Regions from separate parts of the Azohydromonas lata genome, predicted to be linked through region 2. Evidence: predicted binding sites of a transcription regulator. Region 2 holds the regulator's gene; the other holds the start of a gene.
What was found. Region 2 encodes HrcA, which represses chaperone genes, less so after heat shock. Its sites were predicted from a motif close to TTAGCACTCNNNNNNNNNGAGTGCTAA; they were not measured.
Positions count from the first base shown of each region.

Region 1: the regulator HrcA is predicted to act here: its motif matches at 1,556-1,582, upstream of SM757_RS14540 (co-chaperone GroES).

Region 1 covers NZ_JAXOJX010000022.1:66,477-69,876, reverse strand. The annotation lists gene SM757_RS14555 (prepilin peptidase) at 1-533, shown strand, start outside; gene coaE (dephospho-CoA kinase) at 547-1,194, shown strand; gene SM757_RS14545 (DNA gyrase inhibitor YacG) at 1,299-1,505, shown strand; gene SM757_RS14540 (co-chaperone GroES) at 1,673-1,963, shown strand; gene groL (chaperonin GroEL) at 2,007-3,400, shown strand, end outside.
Region 2 covers NZ_JAXOJX010000002.1:128,299-131,698, reverse strand. The annotation lists gene SM757_RS02695 (DoxX family protein) at 1-318, shown strand, start outside; gene SM757_RS02690 (hypothetical protein) at 341-610, opposite strand; gene SM757_RS02685 (hypothetical protein) at 700-1,092, shown strand; tRNA gene SM757_RS02680 (tRNA-Ile) at 1,261-1,337, opposite strand; gene hrcA (heat-inducible transcriptional repressor HrcA) at 1,392-2,411, opposite strand; gene SM757_RS02670 (NAD kinase) at 2,481-3,356, shown strand; gene recN (DNA repair protein RecN) at 3,356-3,400, shown strand, end outside.

The DNA of each region.
Region 1 (3,400 bases), on a different contig from region 2:
AGGCCGGCACGGCGCTGGTGTTCGCCGCCATAGGCGCGCGCTTCGCGGGTGAGCCGCAGGCGCTGCTGTGGTGCGCCGTGGCCGCGACGCTGCTGGCCGCGGCGCTGATCGACTGGGACACCACGCTGTTGCCCGACGGCCTGACGCTGCCGCTGCTGTGGGCTGGCTTGGTGGCCGCGGCGCTGGGCTGGACGCTGCCGCTGGCCCAATCGCTGTGGGGCGCGGTGGCCGGCTACGGGTCGCTGTGGTCGGTGTACTGGCTGTTCAAGCTGGCCACCGGCAAGGAAGGCATGGGCTACGGCGACTTCAAGTTGCTGGCGGCGCTGGGCGCCTGGTTCGGCGCGTGGATGATCCTGCCCATGCTGCTCATGGCCTCGGTGCTGGGTGCGGCGGTGGGCATCGCCATGAAGCTGCGCCACTCGCTGCGCGAAGGCCAGTACGTGCCCTTCGGCCCCTTCCTGGCCGGCGCTGGGCTGGCGGCCATGCTGGCCGGCAGGGGAGCCCTCCTGGGCTGGATGGGATGGAACTTCTGACGGTTTGAACGTGATGGTTTCAAAGACAACGACCACGGCGGCCGCGACGGCCGCTTTCGCCACGCCGCTGCGCGTGGGCCTGACCGGCGGCATCGGCAGCGGCAAGAGCACGGTGGCGACGATGCTGGCCTCGCTGGGCGCGGTGGTGATAGACACCGACGCCATCTCGCGCGAGCTCACCGCCACGGGCGGCGCGGCGCTGCCGGCCATCGCGGCGCTGTTCGGCGCACAGGCCATTGGCGCCGACGGCGCGCTGGACCGCGCCTGGATGCGCCAGCGCGTGTTCGCAGACACGGCAACGCGCCAGCAGCTCGAAGGCATCCTGCACCCCCTGATCCAGGCCGAAACCCAGCGCCGCAGCGACGCCGCCGGCGCAGCGCCGCGGGTGTTCGACGTGCCGCTGCTGGCCGAGTCGCTGCACTGGCGCGCGCGCGTGCAGCGCGTGCTGGTGGTGGACTGCAGCGAGGCAACGCAGGTGCAGCGCGTGATGCAGCGCTCGCAGTGGAGCGAGGAGACGGTGCGCCGCGTCATCGCCCAGCAGGCGCCGCGCGCGCGCCGGCGCGCCATCGCCGACGCCGTCCTCTTCAACGAGGGGCTGACGCTGCAAGGGCTGACCGAGCAGGTCCAGACCCTGTGGCGCGGATGGTGCCCGGCCGCGTGAAAGAATCCGCGCCCCGCTGACGCCCGACGGCCGGCGCCGCCCGGCCCTCGCGTTCCAACCTCCACGCCTTGCGCGCCGCCGCCGGCGCCTCCACCTGGCTTGCCATGACCGGTCCCCGCCTCGTCCCCTGCCCCCATTGCGGCCAGCCCGCGCCCTTCGAGCCCGCCAACCGCTGGCGGCCGTTCTGCAGCCAGCGCTGCCGCGAAATCGACCTCGGCGCCTGGGCGCGCGAGGACTACCGCGTTCCTGACCAGGGCCGCGACGGCGCCGAGCCCGGCCTGCCGGACGACCCTCAGGATTTCCCGCACTGAAGCGTCGCACCCCCTTGAAGCCGGGAAAGCCGTCCCTATAATCTGTTTCGCTAGCACTCGCCGCCGGTGAGTGCTAACAGCCGGTCGAGGTGACCGGCTGCGAATTTGTAAGGCGCGCCCGGTGGCGCGTTTGTCATCCCTCCCGAAAAGCGAACCAAGGAGAAGCAATGAAACTTCGTCCGTTGCATGACCGTGTGATCGTCAAGCGTCTTGAAAACGAAACCCGCACGGCCTCGGGCATCGTGATTCCCGACAACGCCGCGGAAAAGCCCGACCAGGGCGAGGTGCTGGCTGTCGGCCCGGGCAAGCGCAACGACAAGGGCGAGTTCGTGGCCCTGAACCTGCAAGTGGGCGACCGCGTGCTGTTCGGCAAGTACAGCGGCCAGACCGTCAAGGTTGATGGCGAAGAGCTGCTGGTGATGCGCGAAGAAGACCTCTTCGCCGTCATCGAGAAGTAATCGCTCCTTCCCCACCCGCATCTACTGAATCCGGAGAATTCCAATGGCAGCTAAAGACGTCGTGTTCGGCGGTGAAGCCCGCGCCCGCATGGTTGAAGGCGTGAACGTTCTGGCCAACGCCGTGAAGGTCACCCTGGGTCCGAAGGGCCGCAACGTGGTGCTCGAGCGCTCCTTCGGCGCCCCCACCGTGACCAAGGACGGTGTGTCCGTGGCCAAGGAAATCGAGCTCAAGGACAAGCTCCAGAACATGGGCGCGCAAATGGTCAAGGAAGTTGCTTCCAAGACCAGCGACAACGCCGGTGACGGCACCACCACCGCCACCGTGCTGGCCCAAGCCATCGTTCGCGAAGGCATGAAGTACGTGGCCGCGGGCATGAACCCGATGGACCTCAAGCGCGGCATCGACCGTGCCGTGGCCGCCCTGGTCGAGCAGCTGCGCGCCGCTTCCAAGGCCACCACGACCTCCAAGGAAATCGCCCAGGTCGGCGCCATCTCCGCCAACTCCGACGAATCCATCGGCCAGATCATCGCTTCGGCCATGGACAAGGTCGGCAAGGAAGGCGTGATCACCGTCGAAGACGGCAAGAGCCTGGACAACGAGCTGGATGTCGTGGAAGGCATGCAGTTCGACCGCGGCTACCTGTCGCCCTACTTCATCAACAACCCCGAGAAGCAGTCGGCCATCCTGGACAACCCGTTTGTCCTGCTGTTCGACAAGAAGATCAGCAACATCCGCGACCTGCTGCCCACGCTGGAGCAAGTGGCCAAGGCCGGCCGTCCGCTGCTGATCATTGCCGAGGAAGTTGAAGGCGAGGCCCTGGCCACGCTGGTGGTCAACACCATCCGCGGCATCCTGAAGGTCGTGGCCGTCAAGGCGCCGGGCTTCGGCGACCGCCGCAAGGCCATGCTGGAAGACATCGCCATCCTGACGGGCGGCAAGGTCATCGCCGAGGAAGTGGGCCTGTCGCTGGACAAGGTCACGCTGGCTGACCTGGGTCAGGCCAAGCGCGTCGAAGTGGGCAAGGAAAACACCACCATCATCGACGGCGCCGGCGCTGCCGCGGACATCGAAGCCCGCGTCAAGCAGATCCGCATCCAGATCGAAGAAGCCACCAGCGACTACGACCGCGAGAAGCTGCAAGAGCGCGTGGCCAAGCTGGCCGGCGGCGTGGCCGTCATCAAGGTCGGTGCCGCCACCGAAGTCGAGATGAAGGAGAAGAAGGCCCGCGTGGAAGACGCGCTGCACGCCACCCGTGCCGCCGTTGAAGAAGGCATCGTCGCCGGCGGCGGCGTGGCCCTGCTGCGCGCCCGCCAGGCTGCCGGCACCATCAAGGGCGACAACGCCGACCAGGACGCCGGCATCAAGCTGGTCCTGAAGGCCATCGAAGCCCCGCTGCGCGAGATCGTCGGCAACGCCGGTGGCGAGCCCAGCGTGGT
Region 2 (3,400 bases):
TTCACGCTGCCCGGCACGGCGCAGTTTTTCGAGAGCGTCGGCTTCTGGGGCTGGCTGGCCTACCCGGTGTTTGCGGCCGAATTGACCGGCGGGCTGATGCTGGTGCTGGGGATTTATGCGCGGCAGGTGTCGCTGGCACTGGTGCCGGTGATGCTGGCGGCGGCGTCCGTGCACATGGGCAACGGCTGGGTGTTCACCAGTGCGGGCGGGGGATGGGAGTACCCGGTGTTTTTGGCGGTGGCGTCAGTGGTGGTTTGGCTGGTGGGGGATGGGGCTTTCAGTCTGAAGCGCAGTGGAGAGGAAATAGCTCGGTTTTGAGCAGCGGCGCCGCGAACCCGGATCAACCTTCGGGCAAGTTCTTGACGAAATTGTGCTTGGGCTTGAAGCGGGCGCGCAGGTCGGCCAGCCAGGCGGCGCGCGCGGCGGGCTCCAGTCGGCGGGCGATGTCCTGCACCAGCTCCAGTTCGTTCTGGTAGGGACTTAGCGCAAGCTCCATGGCGTCGTCCAGCACGCGCTGCAGCAGTTGCACCGCGTCGGCACGCTGGTCGTCGCCCAAGTGCACGGCGATATGGCGCAGCGCCGCCGCCTCGCACCAGGCCGGTGGCTGCACGAGGCGGCAGGCTTCGGCCCAACGGCCCTCGTCGGCCAGGGCTTGCGCGGTGCGGCCCTCCTGCCTGCAGCACTGGAAACTGCGTCCAAGTGCTCCAGGTGCAGCGCTTGCAGCGTCGGCAATTGGTCGATGGCGGGCTGCATCTCCACCCTTTTCCGCTGTCTACGCCTGAGCTTGGCGGCGAGCGCGACAGCGACAAGCAGCAGGGATACTCCCAAAATCAATACTTCCAGCACACCGATTTTGCACTTCACCCTAGACATACTGAGAAAATCCAGGGAGGGGCGAGCGATTCCGACGCGCCACGATTAGGAAATAATTTTGTAGGCCCGTTGGCAGGAAACCTACTGAGCAACACATCACAAGCACGGATTGGGACAAAACCTGCGTTCAGGATGCCAGAGGTGCATCAACGCGCAGATACGCGAGGCAGTGGAGCAAAGGCAATTGAAATAAAAATCAAACAATCACCGTGGTTTTAAAATATAAATCCACGCAAAAGCAGAAATCAAAAATTATAGAAATCGACAAAATCACGATGGAATTTCGCCGCCATCAAAAAGGCAGTATTACCATTTCCATGCTTGCGCAGCGTTAAATTTGATTCGCAAACAAAAAAACCAACCAGATTGTGGTTGGTTTCTTTTTATTGGTAGGCCGTGTAGGACTTGAACCTACGACCAAAGGATTATGAGTCCTCTGCTCTAACCGACTGAGCTAACGGCCCCCTGCACAGCGTTGCGCTGAGCCCGCCATTGTAGCCATGGCGGGGACGGTTCCGTCACTTCTGGCTCAGCGCGTTGCTCACCAGCCGCGAGGTGATGTCCACGATCTGGATCATCCGGTCGTAGGCCATGCGCGTTGGGCCGATCACGCCCAGCGTGCCCACCACGCGGCCATCCACCTCGTAGGGCGCGGAGACCACCGACAGCTCCTCGAACGGCACCACGCGGCTTTCGCCGCCTATATAGATGCGCACGCCCTCGGCGCGGCTGGAGACGTCCAGCAAACGCATCAGCTCGGTCTTGCGCTCGAACAGGTCGAAGAGCTTGCGGATCGACCCCATGTCGTTGCCGAAGTCCTGCACCGCCAGCAGGTTGCGCTCGCCGCTGACCACGACTTGGTCGCTCTCCTCCAGCGCCTGGCTGCCGGCCTGCACCGCGGCCTGCATCAGCAGCGCGATCTCGCCGCGCAACTGCTCCACCTCGCCCTGCAGCCGCGCGCGCACCTCCTCGATGCTCAGCCCGGCGTAGTGGTGGTTCAGGTAGTTCGTCGCCTCCACCAGCTCGCCCTGCGTGTGGTCGCGCGCGGTGAAGATGACGCGGTTTTGCACGTCGCCGTCCGGCGCCACCAGGATCACCAGCACCCGCTTGTCGCCCAAGCGCAGGAACTCGATGTGGTGGAACACGCCCGCCTTGCGCGGCGCGGTGACCACGCCCACGAAGCTGGAAAGGTTGGACAACAGGTGCGCCGCCTGCGCAATCACGCGCTGTGGCTGGTCCGGGTGAAGCTGCTCGCGCGCCGCGGCCATGTCGCTGGCCCCCTGCTCCAGGCCGCGCGCGGTCAGCATGGTGTCCACGAAGAGGCGGTAGCCGCGCGGCGTGGGAATGCGCCCGGCGCTGGTGTGCGGGCTGGCGATGAGGCCCAGGTCCTCCAGGTCCGCCATCACGTTGCGGATGGTGGCCGGCGACAGCTCCAGGCCGCAGGCCTTGGACAGCGTGCGCGAGCCCACGGGCTGGCCGTCGGCGATGTAGCGTTCAACCAGGGCTTTGAGAAGGGTGCGGGCGCGCTCGTCGAGCATGCTTTTCATTCTACGGAGATGCGGCCGTGTCATCCTTCACGCAAGGGGTGCTGTGGTGTAATCCCGCGCATGCCGACCCCCTTCCGTCACGCCGCCATCGTGGGCAAGTACCAGGCGCACGGCATCAGCTCCGTACTCGAGGAGGTGGCGCAGTTTCTGGTCAAGCAAGGCCTGCAGGTTTCGCTGGAACGCAACACCGCCCGCAGCACCGGCCTCACCACCTATCCCGTGCTCGACACCACCGACATCGGCCGCCACTGCGACGTGGCCGTGGTGGTCGGCGGCGACGGCACCATGCTGGGCATCGCCCGCGAGCTGGCCCGCCACAACCTGCCGCTGGTGGGCATCAACCAGGGCCGGCTGGGCTTCATCACCGACGTGCCCATCGGCCACTTCCGCGACGCCCTGGCCTCCATGGTGGCCGGCGACTACGAGGAGGAGCACCGCTCCATGCTCGAAGGCGGCATCTGGCGCGACGGCCGCTGCATCTTCGAGGGCCTGTCGCTCAACGACGTGGTGGTCAGCCGCGGCGCCACCGCCGCCATGGTCGAGCTCAGCGTGCACATAGGCACCGAGTTCATCGCCAACATCCGCGCCGACGGCCTCGTCATCGCCACGCCCACGGGCTCCACGGCCTACGCGCTGTCGGCCGGCGGGCCCATCCTGCACCCGGGCATTGGCGGCTGGGTGCTGGTGCCCATCGCCTCGCACACGCTCTCCAACCGCCCAATAGTGCTGCCGGATGCCGGAGAGATGCGGGTGGAGATCGTGGCCGGAAGGGACGCCTCGGCCAACTTCGACATGCAAAGCCTGGCCAGCCTGCACATAGGCGACCAGGTCCGGATGCAGCGCTCGGCGCACAAGGTGCGCTTCCTGCACCCCGTGGGCTGGAGCTACTACGCCACGCTGCGGCGCAAGCTGCGCTGGTACGAGGGAGTGGTCTGATGCTGCGTCGCCTGGTGCTGCGCGACTTCGTGATCGTCTCGGCG